DNA from 4 places in the Neobacillus sp. DHD-1R genome. Region 4 is predicted to be linked to each of the others. Evidence: predicted binding sites of a transcription regulator. Region 4 holds the regulator's gene; each other region holds the start of a gene.
The links. The regulator Rex, encoded in region 4, represses fermentation and respiration genes when NADH is low (regulators of the CRP and FNR family bind a similar motif). The targets are predictions, from matches to a motif close to TTGTGAAATATTTCACAA.

Region 1 (5,723 bases), 1.8 Mb from region 4:
GGATCCTTCCTCATAAGTGTAGACCCTGCGGTAATTGATCCCTACATCGAGGTTATTTTTGTCCTTACATGAGACTGTACATGCCTTACATCCAGTACAGAGACTTTGATTAATATAAAATCCTAACTGTGCCAAAATTCCTCACTCCCTACGCTTTTTTTACTTCAACAAGGTTTGTTAACTGTGGATTTGCTTTTGCAAGAGCGGTAGGCCGCTGAGATGTCAACACGTTAACTGCACCTCGTTGATCAAGTCCGTTTTTATCAGGAGTATACCAAGCACCTTGAGGAATTCCTGCTACCCCCGGAGTAATACGTGGTGTGACTTTTACATCTATCACTAGCGAACCCCGCTCATTAAACACTTGAGCACGGTCACCATCTTTAATACCTCGTTTTTCTGCATCCTTAGGATTCAGCCACATTTCTTGCTTGGCTGCTTCTTCAAGCCACTCTTGATTATCATAGGTGGAATGACATCTTCGCTTATAATGCCAGCTGATGAGTTGAAGAGGATACTTTTCTATTAATGGATCCTCAGGTCCTTCCCATGAACTAATATATTTTGAAATAGCTGGAATTTCATCATGTTGATTCATATCCCATAAAGATTTTGAGAATAACTCGATTTTCCCTGATGGAGTGGCGAATGGATTTTTATCAAGGTCTTCAATATTTCCTTTAAAACCAACTAGTGGTTCATCAAATTTAAAATGATGGACCCCTTGTTTTCGAAATTCCTCAAATGTCGGGAAGTTTGGATCTAGCTCTTTTTTGGTTCTATCCACACTCTCTTTAACAATATCAAGAGTTGACCGTCCCTCCGTAAAGCTATCCTTAAGGCCTAATTTGTCTGCAACGTCAGCAAACACATCATATTCATCACGGCATTCATATAATGGATCAATTGTTTTATCGCCAAATACAACATAATCTCCAAAACACCATGGTGTACCGATATCATATCGTTCAAAAAAGGTTGTACCTGGTAATAAAATGTCTGCGAACTTTGCACTTGGGGTCATAAAGAGATCACTAACAACTATAAATTCTACTTTGCTTTCATCTTCTAGCAGCTTACGAGTTTTGTTGATATCCGCATGCTGATTAATAAGCATATTTCCGGCCATGTTAAAAATCGATTTAATATTTGTCGTTAACTTTTCTGTACCTTCTAATCCGTCTGCAGCTGTCATCTCTGTTCCTTTTTCTACAGCCGTTGTCCAAAGGAAGCATGGGATGGATGCCTTAACCGGATTTTCATAGGAGAATGGATAAACAATGTTTGAGCGGCTCCAATAGCCCGTTCCTGCGGCCCAACCACCTAATTTGCCAACATTTCCAGTGATACAAGCCAACTGGGCACCACCGCGCATGAATTGTTCACCATAGGCTTGTCGCTGGGCGGCCCAGCCTTGGATAAGTGCCGCAGGCTTATTCGTAGCATACTCTCGGGCTATTTCTCGAATTTTACCTGCAGGTACACCACAAATTTTTTCAGCCCATTCCGGGGTTTTTGGCACACCATCTCTTTCACCAAGTAAATAACTTTTTACTGATTCATCTTTGGATACACCCTTTGGCATATGTTCGCCGTCAAATCCAATACAATATTTATCAAGGAAGGCTTGGTCATGAAGTTTTTCGGTAATAATGACATACCCCATAGCGTCCATCATGGCATTATCCGTCGTTGGCCGAATCGGGATCCAATCATCTGCAAATGCAATGGCTGTATCTGTATATCTTGGGTCGATCACGACAATTTTTGCTCCATTTTTCTTTGCCTGCATTAAATATTCACGATAGGGGGTTGAAAAAATCATTTCTGAGGGATTTTGGCCCCATAAAATAATATATTTTGTATGCAAAAGCGAATCAAAACTGCTCCCCGAATTATTAGTGCCGTAAGTATAAGGGGTGGCAACATTTCCTGCACCAGAGCTATAATCATTTCGGGAATTCAAGTAACCGCCTGTAAGGGACAATAGTTTTTTTGCCGCACTTTGCCCACCGTGCAGTCCCCAACTTTGTCCGGAAGCATAGTTTACATATCTTGATTCAGGACCATATTTTTCACCAATTCGTTTTACTTCAGAAGCAATTGTATCGACTGCCTCTTCCCAAGTAATCCTTTCAAATTTCCCTTCGCCCCGTTTCCCAACCCTTTTCATTGGGAACTTTAAGCGGTCTGGATGGTAAAGTAAATTTCGATAGTTTCGTCCCCTAACACATGCCCTAAGTGGCGGAGTCGACAAATCCCCTCCTTCTTGTGTATCAGTGCTTACACGAACAACTACTCCATCCTTGACATGGGCTTTAATGACACAGCGCCCGCCACAATTATTAATACTGCAAGTTGAGATTATTTTTTCCTTGTCTTTGGCACTTACTGGTTTTACTTTTTCTTTACGATCAACCAGCATTTTTGTCCCGATTCCCCCAGCAATAACAGGAATCCCAATAGCCCCGGACCATTTCAAAAAAGTTCTTCTTTGCATTTTATTTGATAATAAATTCTTTAAATGGCTATTTTCAGACATCGGCTAACGCCTCCCTTACTTCCAATAGAGATGTTAAATCAAAGTGTAAAAAATCCTCCAACAGCATAGCGGCACCTAGATATAATTGACTATTGGTATTATCTATTATTCTTTTACAAAAATGCGGAATCCAAATGGTCAAATGATCTTCAAGAAATTGAATTTGATTATAAAGTAAATTTTCAATTTTTTCTTTTTGTTCTTCCTTCAAGCTTAGCTCCATGAGAAACATCATAAATTCTAATTCAAGCAATAAATGATCATCAGGATAATTATTTTCTTTTTCATATTTCAATCCAAATTGATGATATTGTTCTCTTATTTGGAATGTCCACTTTTCAAATAATAAATGCTCTTTACTCCTATAGTAAGACTCCCAAGGAGGCGCAACCAATGAGCCTGGTCCAATAAATAAACGTTGATATTCCTCTCTTTCTTTACTGATTTGATGATAGGTCAAACGATTAAAAAAAGAAGCGAGAATGCTCCCTCCTTCATGAAATTCCTTTAGTTCATCAAAATTTTCCAATGTACCTAATTCAATTAAGGTTTTCTCATCTGTTTCCAAAAACAAGGTATAAAGAAACTGGTAAAAATTTTTTCTAGATAATAAAAATGGCTGTAATTGGTTATGTATTGACTGGGTAGTTGAAGTCATTTCCTCTCTCCTCGCTTGTGAATGTACACATACACGCTAAAAATCTCCACCTACTTTTCCTTTAGGCTTCATTCCTAAGGAAGCCCTAAATATATTTTAATCTTACCTTAATCTAGCAAAGTTGGAATGAGTTTGTGCAATTATTCACATTAAGTTCAAAATCCTTGGAATTGATGTTACCAAAATCACTTTTATGGTTATCAAGAAAAATGTGTATAATAAGAGAGTCTAATAAACTGCAAAGGATGATCCATTTGAACATTACAGGCCATGAAGTCGAAAAATTAGAAGACCCATTTGGTTTATTAACAGGAGAACGTTATGAATTTTTCCTTGAACTTGATATCGATGAAGAGGACGAACTATATTCTGAGAATGGTATTGGGTTAAAAGTCATTTTCGTTCAGGAGGAAATAGGCGACAAAATTAGCAGCTATTACTTTTATGAACGCGGTAGCGAGAAGGTGTTAGACTTCGAACTTGAGGAGGATGAAGAAGAACTAGTCCTTACATACTGCAGACAATATAGTAAGGAAGTATAAAAAAACAGGGAGTAATTTCTACTCCCTGCCTAACACAACTTTTACATAAAATTTTTACTATGATTATGAATGACTTGAAGTTCTTTTGTAGTTTGACTCATTTCACTTTTGCAAATTGGGCAAAGCGGAACTTCACTACTTTTAAAATTGTCACGAATCCAGCATTTACAACTCTCTGAGGTGCAAACCCAAATTTTTGTTTCTTCCAATTTAATTTCTTCGTCATTTTTTCTACCAAACGCCAAAACGATCACTCCTTATAATTAGTTATGACTGTTTTTGAACACTTTGTTATTACAATTGGTAACTATTTTTCTAGTAATAATATATAGATAAAAAGGTGATGCTTTCACCTGGTGCATCACCTTTTTATTTTGAGAGAATTAAACTGTTTGTACGTTAGCAGCTTGTGGTCCACGAGCGCCTTCAACGATTTCAAAAGATACAGATTGACCTTCTTCTAAAGTCTTGAAGCCTTCAGATTGGATAGCTGAAAAGTGAACAAATACATCTTGACCGCCTTCAGATTCAATAAATCCGAAACCTTTTTCTGCATTAAACCATTTTACTTTACCGTTTTCCATGGATTTTACCCCCAACATTTTGTTCACTTTAAATTTCTCGTACATTTAACATAATAAAAAAGACGTACCCTACACTGTCGGCAATAGACATCACCCACATTTTCGTGCAGTTACGACTACCTAATCAATAAATATTAACGAACATTAAAGCGTATTTCTATTATATCGCATTTTTATTCTTAAGTCAATTCAATTTGAAAAACAAGGAAATCCGTCTTTTTAACTCTTTTGAAAATTTCCTTTCATAAATATTTCCAAAAAGTTGGTCATAAATGCTGGAATGTCCATCTCCATTCCAATGAAATCCATCGTCTTTTGCGGTTCTTGATCTGGTTTTGGCCGAAAATCAGCAATACTTTTCCCTTTGGCATCGCCATATTCTTGAACCTTAACACGCCTTGACATATATTTAACGAGGTTGGGTGCGGTTACGGCCATTAGTGGTACCACATCATGCAGCGGTGCCCCCTGAATACCCGGTATATTTTTTTGATAAGCTCTGAAATAATAATCAAAGGCTGGTTTTATTAATGGTTTAAAGGGTGTCGGACTGTTTTCCGCAAGATAGTTAATGATATCTGGTGTAATGATGGCTTTATTTGTTATATTTAGCGGGTGCAAGTAGATATTATGTGCCTTTTCCATCACAGTATTTGCAGCAATTGGATCAACATAGAAATTCGCTTCTGCTTCAGCTGTGATATTACCAGGTACTAAAAATGCTCCTCCCATAATATAAAAGGCAGCGACATCCTTTAAGGCATCATTCCCATATATGATGAACAACAAGGCCAATTCAGTCATTCTTCCGACATTGACAATGATCAGATTTTCTTGATATTGGTTCACAATTTCAAGTATCTTATTAAAATCAAAGACCTTTACATCCTTAATTGTATCGGGCACTTTAATTGGACCTAGTCCTTCTTTTCCATGAATTTCCGGGTAATACTGAATGGGTTCACCGGACAATGGACCAGCTGTCCCAGCAATTATCGGAATATCCTTTCTGTTACCTAAAGTTAACAAATAGGCAGTATTTCTTACTGATTGCTCCTTTGGAGTATTTCCATAACCACTGACAATTCCAATTAAATTTATTTTAGGATTAAGTAAGGCATACATTATAGCAAAAGAATCATCAACACCTGGGTCTGCAAATAAGAGGACATTATAGGCCATCACCCTACCTCATTTCTATGGTTTTCTTATTTAAATTATGCAAAGCAGATTTAGGAAAGAACATCGAGATTAGCTAAATATAAACAGTCACGTAGAAATCACCCTACGTGACCATTGAAGTCATTTGAAATCTTTTATAAGGTTCACGTTGATAAACAATTTTAAATCTCATGCTTCCTTTTTTACTTTGGCTGCTGTTTTTTTCCTTGGTGCTG
Region 2 (5,723 bases), 2.2 Mb from region 4:
CCTTATGGGACATGCTGATATTGGCCCAGATGTCGATGAAAATCGTGATACGTTGATTGCAAGCTTGGGCGGATTTGTGGGATTCGATACAATCGGATATGACTCGGAGATAGAAGATGCTCCCTATTGGTCACGCCCTCGACAAGACCGTATAAATCATTTCCTTTCTTTCCTTGGAAAAGGATTTTTAAAAAATGCCGTTATTTCAGCAGATGCTAACTGCTGTGCACTAGGTTGGCCGGGTTTAAAAGGACATTCTGTAAATTGTGTCTTTGAAGAGTTTATTCCGGACCTTCGAAAAGCAGGTATCGATGAAGAAGTCATTTACCAACTTTTAGTCCAAACGCCTGCGAAGATTTTAACCATGCAAGAACCAAGATAATAAAAAGCGGCAAGAGGAATTATAAGCCATTTTGCATAGGTTCTTTTATAATTGATCACCATAACCATGAATTAGCAATTATAAAAGGGTGAGTAGATTGGCAGATGTACGAATTGAACAATTTGATAAAGCGGTAAAATTGAGAAAAGAGTCAACTGAAGCTCTAGTGGATTACTGGAAAGACTTTTCGCTCTATACTTCTTTCGAATACTGGATGATGGTTGCTATATTCGTATTACCACTCATCATCCTTTATTTCAAAATTGATAAGAATAAAATCTTTCAAATCGGATTTTATGGATATAGTGTCCATATTATCTTTGCGTACATCGATATTTTTGGATTAAATAGTGGATTGTGGAATTATCCATTCCAATTAATTCCCGCACTTCCGAGTTTATCCTTGGATTCAAGTATTATCCCTGTCGCCTTTATGCTCATTTATCAATGGACATGGAATCATAATAAAAATTATTACTTATACGCTATCATTACGGCAATCATTTTTTCATTTGTGTTTAAACCCCTCCTTGTTACAATGGGTCTATTTAGAATGTATGGGAACATAAGCTATATACATTTATTTATTTGCTTTGTTGTGGTCCTACTACTAGCAAAGGTTATAACCAATGGATTCCTTTGGATGAAAAAGAAATTTCACCAAAAAACCACTTAGCCTTTTTAAGCCTACCAATGAAGTTTGAAAGAGCTGCAGATCAATTAAATTGGTCTGTGGCTCTTTTTTTCATAGTTTTTTTAAAAAAAATAATTAAATTCGCTTAAGTCGTTTTACTTGGAAAATTTCAGGGTAGGTATATTATGAATATATACTCTTAAATAAAGATATTTCAGTTCAAGATATTCGTATGGGTATGGTGTTAAGGGTAATACTATCTTTTGATAGTTGTGGTATTCAAACTAACATGACAAGGGGATGCTACCATGAATAATCGATTTGATGGAAAAGTAGTTTTAATTACTGGTGCAGGGTCAGGTTTAGGTCAGGCAGCTGCGGTAAGAGTTGCAAAAGAAGGAGCAAAGCTTTCTTTAGTGGATTTAAAAAGTGAAGGTTTAGAAGCAACAAAGAAATTAATTTTAGAAGCTGTACCTGAAGCGGAAGTATTATTAATTACTGCCGATGTATCAAATGAAGAAGCAGTAAAAAATTATGTGAATGAAACCGTTAAAAAATATGGCCGTATCGATGGATTCCACAATAACGCAGGAATTGAAGGAAAACAAAATGAAACGGCTGATTATGGCTCAGACGAATTCCAGAAGGTATTAAGTGTTAACTTAAATGGCGTATTTTATGGGTTAAAATATGTATTAGAAGTTATGAAAAAACAAGGCTCAGGTTCAGTAGTGAATACTGCTTCTGTTGGCGGAATTCGTGGAGTGGGGAACCAATCAGGTTATTCCGCAAGTAAACATGGTGTTGTCGGATTAACAAGAAACTCTGCGATTGAATATGGTCAATACGGTATTAGTATTAAAGCCATTGCACCAGGTGCAATTATGACACCAATGGTCGAAGCTTCACTTAAACAAATAGATCCTGTAAATTGGGAAGAAGCAGGAAAACAATTTGTCAGCGTCAATCCAATGAAGCGCTTTGGAAAACCTGAAGAAGTGGCAAGCTTAGTTGCATTCTTATTATCAGATGAAGCAGGATTTATTAACGCGGCGGTTATTCCTATCGATGGCGGACAATCTTACAAATATTAAATGAATAACAGAAATAAGGTATATTTTATACCATTTAAAAGAAGGGTCCCAAACGTTACATTTTGGGACCCTTTTGTCATAAAAATTGATTAATCTTCAGTGATGATTGGGGGAATAATTATGAATTCAAAATCCGTTTTTCCCCTTGAATTTCTTGAATGGAGCTTATATTTTGCGTGAATTCAAGCGTTCCCATATATTGACCAGTTTCATCCCGTACAGCAAAATAACGAATGTACACATATTTATCTTTAAATTTAATATAAAAATCTTCACAGTCTTTGATTCCTGCTTTAAAATCTTGTAATAATTCTTCCACGACATGAACGCTCTTTGGCGGATGGCAGTTTTGAACTGTCCGTCCAATAACCGCTTTTGTCCGAGCAAAAATTCGTTCTTTCCCATGAGAGAAGTAGCGTACGACATCATCTTGATCTATAAAAGTAATATCGACCGGCAAATGATTTAACATGAGTTCCAGTTGTTTTATAGATAAAATGCCAGTTTCCATTCGAATAAATCCGTCGGTTAAGGCATCCTCTTGAATTCCTTTTCTTTCAGGCTTCCAAACGCCCGCCGGTCCTGTTAAACAATAACCAATTTCATCACTTTCATGGGCAATTTTGACCCATTCGTCTTCTGTTAATGTTTGTAAGGCCATCGGGAATAAGATATTTTCCTCTTTAAAAATCATTTCACTAACTTCTCGAATGACAAAGTACAAGGAATTGATTACGGTTTGTTTTTCTCCCTTATAATTGGTTAATTTCGCTTTTGTTTCTTTTATCGCCTCGCGAATTCTGTCATCCACACCCCACATGACCTGGGTAGGGCCCATTATCCCGTATTTTTCTAAATAGGGAAACAATAGATTTTCTTTGCGGCTATAATGTTTGTCTATATCAAGTAATAGATTTAAATCTTCTAATAGTTTATAGATATTTTCCTTGCTGTCTTCTTTTTCAAACCGATCGTAATGGAGTTGCAGTTTGAAATTAACTAACAGATCAATTTCCTTATTTTCTAATGTAAACGTATGGATGGGATGGCCTGTCTGCTCTTCAGGTTTATTAGAACGATGAATCTCCTCAATCGATCCTTTAAAAATTGCTGCATGGACCGAACATAAGCGCTGCACTTCCTCGACTGGAATTCCTTCTTCTTCCATAAGTGATTGTTCAAGTTGGGAAATCTCCGCAACTGTAATACTGCCGGCAGCTTCTTGAAATTGAGCCTTTACTTCTTCGACACTCTTGCCATTATGCAAGTCTTTAATAATTTGTTTCAATAGTGATTGTCGCTTTGATTGACTTATCGGTTCTTGTTCACGGTTATTAATCATTTCGCTCATGGTAAATGCTCCTTTATTGTTTTATGGTAAATCCATTCTTTTCAAAGGTTTCGATTACTTTTTCTATTGAAATTCCTTTCATCCGGCAGCCTTTCGGAAGGGTCATGACACGACCGGCTGTTTTCAGCATGTGAGGGTTCGTAATGTTTTCAAAACCAAGTTCCTTCATAATCGGGATGATTTCAGGGAAATCGGTACATAAACGAAAAACTGGAAGTTGAGTATTAATAATCTTTGACATCATCATTTTCTCCTTGAAATAGGACTGATAATATTTCTCACTGAAAATATATCATAGGAGAGTGATTATCTAAGTGATGTGTATCACAAACGAAAAATAATTGATGAATATAGGAAAAAGGGGGCATGTAGCTTTAAATATATGAAAAAAGCACCTGATCATATCGAGCGGTGGGTAGGTAATAAAATAATCGTGGAAAATCAAACAAATGTTTTCTCTTTTATATCCTTTAAATGGTAATATTTTAATTAAAATAAAGATAGTAATGAGGTGAAATGTATGGATGAAGTTTGGTCAGAAAATCTCCCAGTTGTTCAATTCAGAGTGGCGAGACCGACTAATCAATTACAAAAAGTGGTTGAATTTTATCGTGATGGTCTTGGTCTAAAGGTCGTCGGTCATTTTGAAAATCATAATGGATATAATGGAGTCATGTTGGGTCTGCCAAATACGACCTATCATTTGGAGTTTACCCAGCATGTGGATGCGGTCCCATGTCCACCTCCTTCTGAGGATAATTTACTCGTTTTTTATATGCCAGATCTTGAGGCAAGGGATAAAATTGTGCAACGGTTACTTGAGATGGGGTACGAAGCAGTAGAACCAGAAAATCCTTACTGGAAAAATGCTGGTGTGACCATCGAGGATCCAGATGGATGGAGAATAGTCTTACAGAATTCGATCTTTGGTTAGACGTCTTGAGCTTATTTTTCATCAAAAAAGGAATAGACTCTTATCGTAACCTTTGTTGCTATTTTTTCCTACTTAGAGCCTCATTCAGACAGGCTTGAGGTATTTTAAAGCAATTGTGTCCGAATCGGTGGCTCATTCGGACAGGCTTGAGGTATTTTAAAACAACTGTGTCCGAATCAAAGGCTATAATTTGTTCAAAAAACAACAAACACTGCGAAAAAAGCCAAGGAATAAGTTGATGATCCCACATCACTTAAAAAACAGGAATCATAATAAAGAGAAGCTCTTAAACTGAGCTTCCCATTTTTTAATCAATAATAATTTATTTAAATTCTTTTTAAAAATACATAACTCACCTTGTCATAGTCCATTTTATTTTCGTAAAAACGATGAGCATCCAGCCGTTGTAAACCAGATGAGAGTGAGACAATATCATAGCCATTTTCCTTTGACCAATTCTGAACATATTCTAGAAGTGCTTCCCCATAACCTCTCGAGCGGCTATTTGAATCTGTTACTAAATCACAAACCCAGATAAATCTACCGTTGTATAAGGTAACCATAGGCATAAAACCTGTGACAGCAATAATTTGGTTATTTTCATACAAAGCAGCCATTTTATAATTTTCCTGCTTTGTTGCTTCTTGAACTAACTGAAGAAAACTACTTTCATCTAAATGAGTTCTCAATTGTTTCATGACCGGAAAGGCTTCTTTCCATTCCTTTTCATTTTTCAATTCCTTAATTAAAATTGTCTGCTCATTAACCATTTTCCCCAGCTCCTTTTCTGAATCTATAATTAATATTTAACCACAATCTGGTATAATCAAAAGTATCAGATTTGATAATTTTAATGGTACCAGTAGGTCTTTGGGAGATGAAAGAATGATTGAACTTACCCTTGCATTAGATTATAGAAGTGAGAAGCCGTTGTATATCCAAATAGCCAACTACATTAAGCAAGAAATTTTATCAGGAAGAATAAAACCAGCAGAAAAACTACCCTCTAAACGAAATTTAGCACATTACCTTGACGTAAGCATAAATACGATTCAGTCAGCCTACGATCAGCTTATAGCAGAAGGGTATGTAGAAAGTAAACCTCGTACAGGATTATTTGTAACGACTTTTGAAGATGACATTATTTCTGAACAAAAATCGCCTCGAAAATTGGAGATTGAGCCTGAGCTAGTAGAAGAGAAGGTTAAAATTGATTTCAATTCGGGGAAGGTCGATTTAGCACACTTTCCATATGCGATATGGCGAAAATTAACCGTTCAATCTTTACATCAAGATCAGGGCGAGTTATTTTATACGGGGAATCCTCA
Region 3 (5,723 bases), 1.9 Mb from region 4:
TTTTCTTCTAAACGGGTCAGGGCTTCTAAGGTTTGTTTTTCTACTATGGCTGGAATGGTTTTACTAGTTTCATAGTAAGCATTGCAAGCTTGGGTAGTGATGGTGAATCCATATGGGACTGGCAGACCGATACGTGTCATTTCTGCTAGATTTGCCCCTTTTCCTCCAAGTAAATCTCTCATATTACTATTACCCTCATGAAATAAGTACACAAATTTATCCATAGTTTAAAAGCTCCTCTCTTTTTTTAACACTTCTAAAATTAAGCCGGCCGTTTCTTCTACTGCCTTATTTGATACATCAATGACAGGACAGCCAACTCTTTTCATAATTTTTTCAGCATGATCTAATTCTTTTAAAATCCGCTCAAAGCTGGCATAATTGGCCTGTGAAGCTAGCCCCAATGCTTTCAGACGCTCCTTACGAATTTCATTTAATTTATCAGGAGAAATGATTAATCCAATGCAATTCTTTCTTGGTATTTGAAACAATTCGTCTGGCGGCTGTACCTCAGGAACTAAAGGAACATTGGCTACCTTAAAGCGTTTATGGGCTAAGTACATCGATAGTGGTGTCTTCGAGGTCCGAGATACACCAATTAAAACGATGTCAGCCTTGGTAATTCCTCTTGGGTCGCGTCCATCATCATATTTAACGGCAAATTCAATCGCTTCAATTTTTCGGAAGTATTCTTCATCCAGTTTTCGCATCAAACCAGGTTGGTGATGGGGCACCTTATTAAATTTAGTGGTAAAAGCATTCATCAACGGACTTAGTAAATCTACTGCCAAAATTCCTTCTTCAGCAGCTCTTCGATCTAGATATTCTTTTAATGCTGGAATAACAATCGTATAAGCAATAATCGAATGAGCGTCTTTGGCTAACAAGATGACATCTTCAATATCTTCAAGGTCATCCACATAAGAATTACGGCGAATATCAACATGGCCGCCATTAAATTGTGTTGCCACTGCTTTTACAACAAACTCAGCCGTTTCCCCTACTGAGTCAGATACCACATAGACAACTTCTTTCTTTACCAAAATTTCAGCCACTCCTCTTAGTTTGATTTTTCATCCATAATTTCTAAATATGCTCGTGTTATCGTTGTTTTCGTAATGCGACCCACTAGCAAATATGTATTTGTTTGCCCGTCCACATTCTTTACAACCGGTAAAGAGTCAATGTGGTTGTGAATCATTTTTTTTGCAGCTTCAAGCAAAGTTTCTTCTGGATTAATCGTGATGATATTCGGCATTCTCGTCATTATGACACTTACAGGCAGATCATGAAGATTTTGATTTCCTAGTGATGCTCTGAGCAAATCCTTTCTAGAAATCACCCCTGTTAAATGGCCGTCAGCATCAACAGCGTAAAGTGTTCCAACATCCTCTAAAAATAACTGAACAATTGCATCATAAACCGAGGTTGATTTTCCCACCACAATTGGAAGGGCCTTATAATCATTGACCTTCTGATGAAGGTATTTTTCCGCTTGATGCTTATTAGGAAATTTTTCATTATAAAAATATCCTACTCTTGGTCTCGCATCTAAATTTCCTGACATAGTTAAGATGGCAAGATCAGGTCTTAACGCTGCTCGTGATAGTGAAAGCTTTTCTGCAATCTCTTTCCCCGTTATCGGTCCATTTTCTTTAACAATATCCAGGATTTCGTCCTGACGCTTGGTAAGTTTAATCATTACCACCCCCTTAATCACCTTAATATGTTATATTCTATGTATTTATTATAAATGTGTTATACTTATTTGTATATAGTATATAACATTTAATATTAAATCGGTACAATAATTTGAATAAAACATCACAATTAATTAAAATTTTAATATTCTGAATTATATAAACAAACAAAATCCCGTTGCATGAGACGGGATTTTGTTTCTTTTATAAAAATTATGTTTAAATTTTATAGTGATTTGAATCACAATATAAATTCCATCTTTTTTATATACTTAAAAGAGTAAAATTCGAGAGGAGATTTTGATATGCAAGGATTATTTGGTAAGGGTCCAACTGCCCTTTCCGAGGGCTTAAATAAATTAATAAGTGAACATCACCCATTAAGAAACAATATGGAACTTTTAATTTCCTTATGTAATAAAGTTGAGGACGAGCAAGGTACTGCTTTTGAACAATTAATTCAGGAAGTAAAAGAGTTTTTCAGAAACCTAGAGTTTCATTCAGTCCGTGAAGAAGATATCTTATTTCGGATGATGGAAAAATACATTGGCCAACATGGAGGTCCAATAGCTGTAATGGAAGCTGAACACGAACAGGCAAGAGAATTGATCAATGAATTTTTTATAAATACTAAAACCCCTAAAGAAAGTTCAATAGATGACATGATTAAAAATGCAAATCTTATTAATAATGCGGTCAATATTCTTTTACAGCATTTCATGAAAGAAGAACAGGTCCTTTACCCAATGGCAGAGCGGATGTTTACGGAAGCTGAAAAAGAAATTGTTTTCCAAAAGGTTTCAGAATAGCAATTTATTCCAAGCCCAAACTACGATAGGTTGGGCCTTTTCCTTCAAGCGAAGGCGACTTAAAAAAAACAAAAAGGCCTTCAACATATTAGTTGAAAGCCTTTTTGTAACAATTCCCTGATACCGGTGGCCGGGGTCGAACCGACACTCCTCAAGGAACAGGATATTTTAAAATCTGATATTTTTAAAAATATTAAAACATCAATAGTTAACACAATTATTTAGAATAATGTATTGAATCCATCAGAGAGAACAATTTATTGAACTTCTTATAATAATTATTGTTTTATTACCAAACGTATAAATGACTAAGCATCCTTTATTTCGGAATTATTCTGCGACTACGATGAGAATTTTCCCTTTTTTCACATCTTCTTCATATTGGCGAGCTTCTTCTTCATCCAATCCAATCTCCTGTAAGGCCCCGGTTAAACCGCCGGCTTTGGCAGCAGCACCAGATACAGCTCCACCCAGGGTTAATAATAACGGACCTGCCGCTATTATTGGACCGATGCCAGGAAGTGCTAGGGCACTCATTCCTACGAAAAAACCAGCCAATCCGATTATTCCACCAGCCGTTGCCCCTGCAATGATTCCTTCCGTTTCTTTAAGTTTCACTTGGTCACCATTCGATTCCAATCCTTCGATATTTTTTGCTAGAATAGAGATCTGCTCAAAGTTGTAGCCCTTCCTATGTAAATCCTCTACCGCTGTCTGTGCCTGTTTTTCAGTTTCATAAACACCTATGATTCGTTTTTCCATGAGCGATTATCTCCTTTACATGATGTACTAATTAAATTCCCTCTCAGGAAAATTTCAATCATGCAAAATTCTAGAAAATGATCATTAATCTTTAATTTAGTCAACTTCCAGCTTATCGCAGAGAGGATCAGCTAATTGATAATATTCACTTCAACTCGTACTGATACATTCTTGGGGAAATGTATACTTTTGCACCACTCATCGGGCATATAAAAATAAAACAGACTCCAACATAATAGTTAAAGTCTGTTTTCTATTTCGAATTATTTGATACCGATGGTCGGGGTCGAACCGACACTCCTCACGGAACACGATTTTGAGTCGTGCGCGTCTGCCAATTCCGCCACATCGGCAAATATTAAATAAAAATCCCATAGTACAATCAGGAATTTATGAAGAAAAAATTTGGCAGGGGCAGCAGGAATCGAACCCACACCAAAGGTTTTGGAGACCTTTGTTCTACCTTTAAACTATGCCCCTATTTGTGGTGGAGGGGGACGGATTCGAACCGCCGAACCCGGAGGGAGCGGATTTACAGTCCGCCGCGTTTAGCCACTTCGCTACCCCTCCACATATAAAAGAGAATTAAAACTGGAGGAGGAAGAGGGATTCGAACCCCCGCGCGGTATGACCCGCCTGTCGGTTTTCAAGACCGATCCCTTCAGCCAGACTTGGGTATTCCTCCATTTTATAAAAAGGTTAATTGTGTTTAAGTAGCGGCGGAGGGGATCGAACCCCCGACCTTACGGGTATGAACCGTACGCTCTAGCCAGCTGAGCTACACCGCCATAAAATAAATTTTAAAATGTTTGGTGGAGTCTAGGGGGATCGAACCCCTGACCTCCTGCGTGCAAAGCAGGCGCTCTCCCAGCTGAGCTAAGACCCCATAATGGCATGAATTGAATGGTCGGGAAGACAGGATTCGAACCTGCGACCCCTTGGTCCCAAACCAAGTGCTCTACCAAGCTGAGCTACTTCCCGTAAAAATGCGCCCTGAGAGATTCGAACTCCCGACCTTTTGATTCGTAGTCAAACACTCTATCCAGCTGAGCTAAGGGCGCATATAAATTTATTGTAATGGTGCCGAGGACCGGAATCGAACCGGTACGGTAGTCACCTACCGCAGGATTTTAAGTCCTGTGCGTCTGCCAGTTCCGCCACCCCGGCACTATTGGAGCGGAAGACGGGATTCGAACCCGCGACCCCCACCTTGGCAAGGTGATGTTCTACCACTGAACTACTTCCGCAAAAAACTTTGGTGCGGGTGAAGGGAGTCGAACCCCCACGCCTTGCGGCGCCAGATCCTAAGTCTGGTGCGTCTGCCAATTCCGCCACACCCGCATATTCAATTAAGTAAAAAGCATGGTGCCGGCGAGAGGACTTGAACCCCCAACCTACTGATTACAAGTCAGTTGCTCTACCAATTGAGCTACCCCGGCATATTGATTGAAAATATAGTATGGTGGAGGATGACGGGATCGAACCGCCGACCCTCTGCTTGTAAGGCAGATGCTCTCCCAGCTGAGCTAATCCTCCATAAATAACAGCCTGGCAACGTCCTACTCTCACAGGGACGCGTGTCCCAACTACCATCGGCGCTGAGAAGCTTAACTTCCGTGTTCGGTATGGGAACGGGTGTGACCTTCTCGCCTTAATTACCAGACTATAAAATTAGAGAGATCGTTCTCTCAAAACTAGATAATTCAGAAGAAGTGGTAAAACTTAAGTTCGCTTTAAAAATTGTCCAGCTGCGGCTCCTAACTTCTCGGCCGTTTCGATCCGTCCCTTCAAATCCAAAATCAGGATTTGCAGTGCCGGCTCTCCAACGTCTGTCGAAGTTGACCAGTCGCCTCCGCTTTTCTATTTGGTTAAGTCCTCGAACGATTAGTATCAGTCAGCTCCACATGTCGCCACGCTTCCACCTCTGACCTATCAACCTGATCATCTTTCAGGGTTCTTACTAGCTTGACGCTATGGGAAATCTCATCTTGAGGGGGGCTTCATGCTTAGATGCTTTCAGCACTTATCCCGTCCGCACATAGCTACCCAGCGATGCCTTTGGCAAGACAACTGGTACACCAGCGGTGCGTCCATCCCGGTCCTCTCGTACTAAGGACAGCTCCTCTCAAATTTCCTGCGCCCACGACGGATAGGGACCGAACTGTCTCACGACGTTCTGAACCCAGCTCGCGTACCGCTTTAATGGGCGAACAGCCCAACCCTTGGGACCGACTACAGCCCCAGGATGCGATGAGCCGACATCGAGGTGCCAAACCTCCCCGTCGATGTGGACTCTTGGGGGAGATAAGCCTGTTATCCCCGGGGTAGCTTTTATCCGTTGAGCGATGGCCCTTCCATGCGGAACCACCGGATCACTAAGCCCGACTTTCGTCCCTGCTCGACTTGTAGGTCTCGCAGTCAAGCTCCCTTGTGCCTTTACACTCTACGAATG
Region 4 (5,723 bases):
AACGGATGGGGCTTTTTCAGCTATCTCCTCGTTTTGTTAGCCACCTTTGATTTTGGCTCAGGTCTAAAAATCATCCTGTTTTACATGAAATACAAAGACAAAATTAAAAAGAAAAAATAAAAAAAGGTGTCAGGCACCATGTGAAGAATTCACATGGGTGCCTGACACCTTTTCTATTATTTACACCTTGGTTTTTGTTTTAATTGTGGAGGATGGGTCTTGTGTCATTTCATGGGTATATTCCACGACGCCAATGAGACAACTAGGTCCAATTTTGACGGTATTGCCTCGAACTACGTCTGCCGTTGTATTTTCTAAATAAATTTCATCGCCTTCAATCACCTTGGCAGCAAGTGTGCCGACCTCTTTGCCAAAGGGAAGCAGAGAATTTTTCTTTCTTTTCACCGTGATTTTTCCGCCGCCAATCTCCTCTGCTGTACTTTCACCAAAGCGCAAGCCGATTTTAATTGTATCTGCTGATAATAATCCTTTGATTTCAAAGCCGCCGCTTGAATCAAACAATTCATATTCGACATCTCCCTTTACGGCGATACTTCCTTTTATGATAGCTTCATCACCACTGAGGCCTTCCTCCACTTCCAGCAAACCAAGGATTTTCATTTTTTCCAATTTGGCTTGTTTGTCGACCTTCATGGTTCCCATGACGAGTGTTTCTTTCACTCTCACATTTCCATTAAATTCTGCCTCACCTAAAATTTTGGCAGTTCCGATTGTCACATTTCCGTTTGCTTCACTTGTGCCATAGACACGAAAAGCAGAACATTCGACATCATTCACAATCGTTCCTTCGCCACGAATGCTGATTTTATCGTATTGGCCTCCGGGGTAACTTCCTGTGCCATTAATGATAAGGTTTTTGCTATTTCCCATGTTCTTCCCCTCCCTTAAACCTTTCGAATGTCACTAATAACGGCATTTTTATCCTGTGAAAATTCTTTGGTGTATTCTACGACACCTATTTGGCAGTTGGCGCCAATCTTGACTTGATGACCCCGCACGACTTTCGCTTTTGTATTTTCTAGCTCAACGATGTCTCCTTCAATGATGTCCGCTTCTAATTGCGATTTGAAAAAGGATTTAAATAAAGTGCTGAAAAAAGACCCTTTATGCTGCTTGACAATAATGGTTTGACCGCCAATTTCTGTCGCTTTACATTCACCATAAATCTTAATATTAACTTGATCGGCATTTAAGAGCCCGCCAATGGTAAACCGATATTCCCCTTTAAAAAGCTCCGCTTCACAATCATCCTTCACCGCAAAAAGACCTCGAAGATTGATTTCATCACATTTTACTTTTCCACCAACCGTGACTTTGCCTGAAACCTTTAACTGTTTTACATAGAGGTTTTCATCAATCCTTGCCGTTCCTTCAACAGAAAGCTTTTCCGCCTCGATATTCCCATTAAAGCGGGCATTCCCGTTCACTTTGACGGTATCCGCTCCCACATTCCCCTTCATTGTACCTGACCCATTGCACTCAAACGCCGTACACTGCACGTCACTGTTGATCGTTCCTCTACCATTAACCGTTACTAAATGGAAGTGGCCTCCGTTAGACGAACCTAATCCATTAATGACCAAGTCTCCTCTACTTTTCGTATCCATTGCCAGTCTCCTTTATAATAATTTTGCTTTAATTTCTTCCATACACCCCATAAGCGATAGAGACACGATTATTTTTGTTCCCTTTTCAAAATGGAAGTCTTCTGCATTTATCAGTAACAGACAGGATGACACTCCAAGCTTACGAGTAATGATCAAGTCACAGCTTTTTTGCTTAATGAGCTGCTCATTGTCTTTTAACAGCTGAAGCAGCATTTTTCCTTCATCTAAGTTTATATCGCCTGATTCTAAAAGTTTCTCTAATACATATATCTCCAACATGCGTGAAAAATTAAATTTATCGTTGCTGCCTTTATCTTGTTCTAAATAAAAATTCATCACTTCATTCGAAACAATGTTACGTTTTACTAAATCATCTTTGTCTAACTGCATATCACTAATATTAGGTGAAAACATATCTGCTAGTTCATCTAATGACAAATTTTCTTTCATGGTTTGTATCTTGTTAATTCTCTCTAAGATTTTTTCTTTAGGGAAAAAGGTTTCTTGACCCGTAAAGGTTGATTTTCGAATAAACCATTCTTCCGGAATTAAATCTTTACGCTTCCATCTATATAGCTGTCCGTAAGAAATTCCTGCATAATCCAGTAAATCCTTTTTAGATATTAACTCCTCGCTCATGATTGAAAACCCCTTTCTATTTCTAATGTAACATAACACTGTTACGTTGTAAAGTTAGACTTGAGCACAAAAAAAAAGGGCCTGCCCCCCTAACTTCAACATATCGCTGACCTTTTCAATTAGCGATTATAGATTGAATGTTAACATGGGGGTCTGACCCTTTTCTTATTCTTCTATATCTTCTGTCGGATAATGTTTTAAAAAGTAGATCAAGGATTGCAGCTCTACTGCTAAATCAATGTGATGCACCCTAATTGATGCAGGCACATTTAATCTTGCCGGCGTAAAATTTAAGATTGCTTTTACATCTGCATTCACAAGCCGATCCGTAATCATTTGTGCAACGGGCGCAGGAACGGTAAGGATGGCGACCGAGATTTTTTCCTCCGTTAACACATTCTCCAATTCATCCATGTGATACACGGGCACCTCACGGATCTTCGTTCCCATTTTTGCCGGATCCACATCAAAGCCACACTCTATTTTAGTGTTATTATTTTTTAAAAAGTTATAGTTTAAGAAAGCTGTTCCTAGATTTCCGACGCCAATTAATGCAACCTTTGTTAATTCATCTTGATCAAGCGTTTTCCGAAAGAATGTTAAAAGGTAATTGACGTTGTAGCCATAGCCCTTTTTCCCCAAGGCCCCAAAATAGGAAAAATCCCTGCGAATAGTGGCTGAATCTACCTTTACCGCCTCACTTAATTCCGCTGATGATACCCTTTGCTTCCCAGCAGTATGCAGGTTTTTCAAAAACCGATAATAGAGGGGCAGCCGTTTCGCTGTCGCCTGTGGTATCTTTGTCGTTTCGTTACTCATACTCTCCCACACCCCTTCCTTTTATTTAACTTGTTCGCTTCGCTTAAAATCACCGTTCTTACCGCCCGTCTTCTCGACTAAATAAGTCGGTCCAATGACCATGCTTTTATCGACTGCTTTACACATATCATAAACGGTTAAGGCACAGGCAGAAGCAGCTGTGAGCGCTTCCATTTCCACACCTGTATTCCCTTTTGTTTTTACAGCTGCAACTATAGATAATTGGTAGTTCTCATTTTGCCCTTTTTCCCATGAAAAAGAAATATTGATCCCTGTTAATGGAATAGGGTGACACATCGGAATGATGTCCCATGTCTTTTTGGCAGCCATCACCGCTGCAACTTGGGCTACTGCTAAGACATCGCCTTTTTTCATTTCATTGTTCGTTATTTTATCAAAAATTTCTTTGCTAACAGTAATACTAGAATGTGCAAGAGCCGTTCGTGCCGTCTCTGGTTTGTCACTGACATCGACCATTTTTGCTCTGCCCTCTTCATTAAAATGAGTAAATTCAGCCATCAATAAATCCCCCTACCCCAAAATAATACACTATTTTCACTAGTATGTGTGTGAAAGTTTGCACTAAATATACATTTTTTCGCTGATAAAAGAAATCCCGCCAATCGAAAGCCCCGCTTTATTGCCGATGTTCAGGATATACGGTACACTAATTATAGTTAATAGAGGTGAATAAAATGATTTTATTGCAAGTGAATCAACTACAAAAATATTATGGTGCTGACCTTATTTTATCTAATATAAAACTGGAATTACAAACACGGGACCGTGTTGCCCTTGTTGGCCGTAATGGTGCCGGCAAATCAACATTATTGAAGATTATTGCCGGGCATTTGTCACATGATGGCGGCGAGATCATCAAACCCAAAGAAGTGACCATAGGCTATTTAGCTCAGAATACTGGCCTTGAGTCCAATTTATCCATTTGGGATGAAATGTTGACCGTTTTCCAACATCTGTTGTCGATGGAAAAGTCATTGCGGCAGCTGGAGACTAAAATGGCCGATTCTAGTGTATACGAAGACACTGGAAAATACGAGCGAATCTTATCTGAATATGATCAACTTCAAGTGAAGTTTAAAGAGCAGGGAGGCTATCAATACGAAGCCGATATTCGCTCTGTTTTACATGGGTTACATTTTAATGAAAGTTCCTTGATGATTTCAAGTTTAAGCGGCGGGCAAAAAACAAGGCTTGCCTTAGGAAAGCTATTGTTAACCAAACCGGATATTCTAATTTTGGACGAACCGACCAACCATCTTGATATTGAAACTCTTTCCTGGCTTGAGCAATATCTGCAAAGTTATGAAGGGGCCATTTTAATTGTCTCTCATGACCGTTACTTTTTAGACAAAGTCGTCACACAGGTTTACGAGGTATCGCGCAAGCAAATTGGGCGGTTTACAGGTAACTATAGTGCTTACCTTGAACAAAAAGCGGCCAATTATGAACGTGACTTAAAACTTTATGAAAAACAACAGCAAGAGGTCGCTAACCTGCAAGATTTTATTAATCGGAATTTAGCAAGGGCCTCAACGACCAAACGGGCGCAAAGCCGCCGAAAAAAGCTTGAAAAAATGGAGATGATGGATCGGCCACTTGGGGACGAGAAATCGGCTGCATTCTCCTTTGAGATCGAAAAACAAAGTGGTAATGATGTTTTGATGGTAGATTCTTTAGCGATTGGGTATCAAGGGGAAATGGTTTCAGAGGCGATCACTTTCCGGGCGTATAAAGGGGAAAGTATTGCTCTGGTTGGTCCAAATGGAATCGGCAAATCAACGCTATTAAAAACGATTATTAAGAAGCTGCCTGAGTTAAAGGGGACCGTCAAATATGGATCAAACCTTTCGATTGGTTATTATGATCAGCAACAGGCTGAATTAACTTCTAATAAACGTGTATTAAATGAGCTATGGGATGATTACCCTTTAAAGAGTGAAAAAGAAATTCGTACCGTTCTCGGTAATTTCTTATTTTCCGGTGACGATGTGTTAAAAATTGTCTCTACCCTAAGCGGCGGGGAAAAAGCCCGTCTGGCACTCGCTAAACTTATGTTGGAAAAGGCCAATCTGCTAATTTTGGATGAGCCTACGAACCACCTTGATCTTGATAGTAAAGAAGTTCTTGAGAATGCCTTAATTGATTACCCTGGCACCATTCTTTTTGTCTCTCACGATCGCTATTTTATTAACCGGATCGCAACGAAGGTTTTAGAATTAAGTCGAAAGGGCAGCGATGAGTATTTAGGTGATTATGATTATTATCTAGAAAAGAAACTGGAGCAAGAGGAACTCGAAGCATTAGCGCTCGCTGCGGCAACGAAAAAAGAAACTTTAGTGGATACCTCAGAGAAAAACAGTTATCAACAGGATAAGGAAAGTAAAAAGCTTGAACGGCAGCGTAAACGAAAACTAGAAGAAATAGAACAACGAATCGAAGAGCTCGAGAAACAAATCCAAGATTACGAGGAAAAGCTCTGTGAACCTGACATTTTTCAAAACCATGAAAAAGTATTAGAAATTAATCTAAAAAGTGAACAGGCTAAGGCTGAGCTTGAGCAACTAATGGAAGACTGGGCCGAACTTGCTGATTAATGGTTGAAACCGGGTGGCTGCC

Region 1: the regulator Rex is predicted to act here: its motif matches at 3,333-3,350, upstream of AC3ANL_RS16270 (TorD/DmsD family molecular chaperone).
Region 2: the regulator Rex is predicted to act here: its motif matches at 3,774-3,791, upstream of AC3ANL_RS13910 (DUF1858 domain-containing protein).
Region 3: the regulator Rex is predicted to act here: its motif matches at 1,930-1,947, upstream of AC3ANL_RS15535 (hemerythrin domain-containing protein).

What each region holds. Positions count from the first base shown of each region.
Region 1 is NZ_CM173232.1:3,336,329-3,342,051, forward strand. It holds gene AC3ANL_RS16260 (DMSO/selenate family reductase complex B subunit) at 1-135, opposite strand, end outside; gene AC3ANL_RS16265 (DMSO/selenate family reductase complex A subunit) at 149-2,542, opposite strand; gene AC3ANL_RS16270 (TorD/DmsD family molecular chaperone) at 2,535-3,200, opposite strand; gene AC3ANL_RS16275 (DUF6509 family protein) at 3,446-3,742, shown strand; gene AC3ANL_RS16280 (cold-shock protein) at 3,784-3,987, opposite strand; gene AC3ANL_RS16285 (cold-shock protein) at 4,126-4,326, opposite strand; gene AC3ANL_RS16290 (nucleoside hydrolase) at 4,546-5,508, opposite strand; gene ku (non-homologous end joining protein Ku) at 5,677-5,723, opposite strand, start outside.
Region 2 is NZ_CM173232.1:2,874,028-2,879,750, reverse strand. It holds gene AC3ANL_RS13930 (phosphotriesterase family protein) at 1-382, shown strand, start outside; gene AC3ANL_RS13925 (CBO0543 family protein) at 480-1,058, shown strand; gene AC3ANL_RS13920 (glucose 1-dehydrogenase) at 1,325-2,110, shown strand; gene AC3ANL_RS13915 (DUF438 domain-containing protein) at 2,229-3,461, opposite strand; gene AC3ANL_RS13910 (DUF1858 domain-containing protein) at 3,475-3,702, opposite strand; gene AC3ANL_RS13905 (VOC family protein) at 3,982-4,395, shown strand; gene AC3ANL_RS13900 (GNAT family N-acetyltransferase) at 4,722-5,165, opposite strand; gene pdxR (MocR-like pyridoxine biosynthesis transcription factor PdxR) at 5,281-5,723, shown strand, end outside.
Region 3 is NZ_CM173232.1:3,208,234-3,213,956, forward strand. It holds gene ppdK (pyruvate, phosphate dikinase) at 1-224, opposite strand, end outside; gene AC3ANL_RS15525 (pyruvate, water dikinase regulatory protein) at 228-1,043, opposite strand; gene ccpN (transcriptional regulator CcpN) at 1,061-1,702, opposite strand; gene AC3ANL_RS15535 (hemerythrin domain-containing protein) at 2,006-2,509, shown strand; gene AC3ANL_RS15540 (general stress protein) at 2,840-3,271, opposite strand; tRNA gene AC3ANL_RS15545 (tRNA-Leu) at 3,543-3,624, opposite strand; tRNA gene AC3ANL_RS15550 (tRNA-Trp) at 3,678-3,751, opposite strand; tRNA gene AC3ANL_RS15555 (tRNA-Tyr) at 3,757-3,841, opposite strand; tRNA gene AC3ANL_RS15560 (tRNA-Ser) at 3,864-3,956, opposite strand; tRNA gene AC3ANL_RS15565 (tRNA-Met) at 3,986-4,059, opposite strand; tRNA gene AC3ANL_RS15570 (tRNA-Ala) at 4,082-4,157, opposite strand; tRNA gene AC3ANL_RS15575 (tRNA-Pro) at 4,176-4,252, opposite strand; tRNA gene AC3ANL_RS15580 (tRNA-Arg) at 4,259-4,332, opposite strand; tRNA gene AC3ANL_RS15585 (tRNA-Leu) at 4,350-4,438, opposite strand; tRNA gene AC3ANL_RS15590 (tRNA-Gly) at 4,444-4,518, opposite strand; tRNA gene AC3ANL_RS15595 (tRNA-Leu) at 4,528-4,612, opposite strand; tRNA gene AC3ANL_RS15600 (tRNA-Thr) at 4,635-4,710, opposite strand; tRNA gene AC3ANL_RS15605 (tRNA-Val) at 4,732-4,807, opposite strand; rRNA gene rrf (5S ribosomal RNA) at 4,818-4,934, opposite strand; rRNA gene AC3ANL_RS15615 (23S ribosomal RNA) at 5,136-5,723, opposite strand, start outside.
Region 4 is NZ_CM173232.1:5,104,280-5,110,002, forward strand. It holds gene AC3ANL_RS25075 (YdiK family protein) at 1-120, shown strand, start outside; gene AC3ANL_RS25080 (cytoplasmic protein) at 181-891, opposite strand; gene AC3ANL_RS25085 (polymer-forming cytoskeletal protein) at 906-1,628, opposite strand; gene AC3ANL_RS25090 (YhbD family protein) at 1,641-2,267, opposite strand; gene AC3ANL_RS25095 (redox-sensing transcriptional repressor Rex) at 2,433-3,086, opposite strand; gene moaC (cyclic pyranopterin monophosphate synthase MoaC) at 3,108-3,605, opposite strand; gene AC3ANL_RS25105 (ABC-F family ATP-binding cassette domain-containing protein) at 3,782-5,701, shown strand.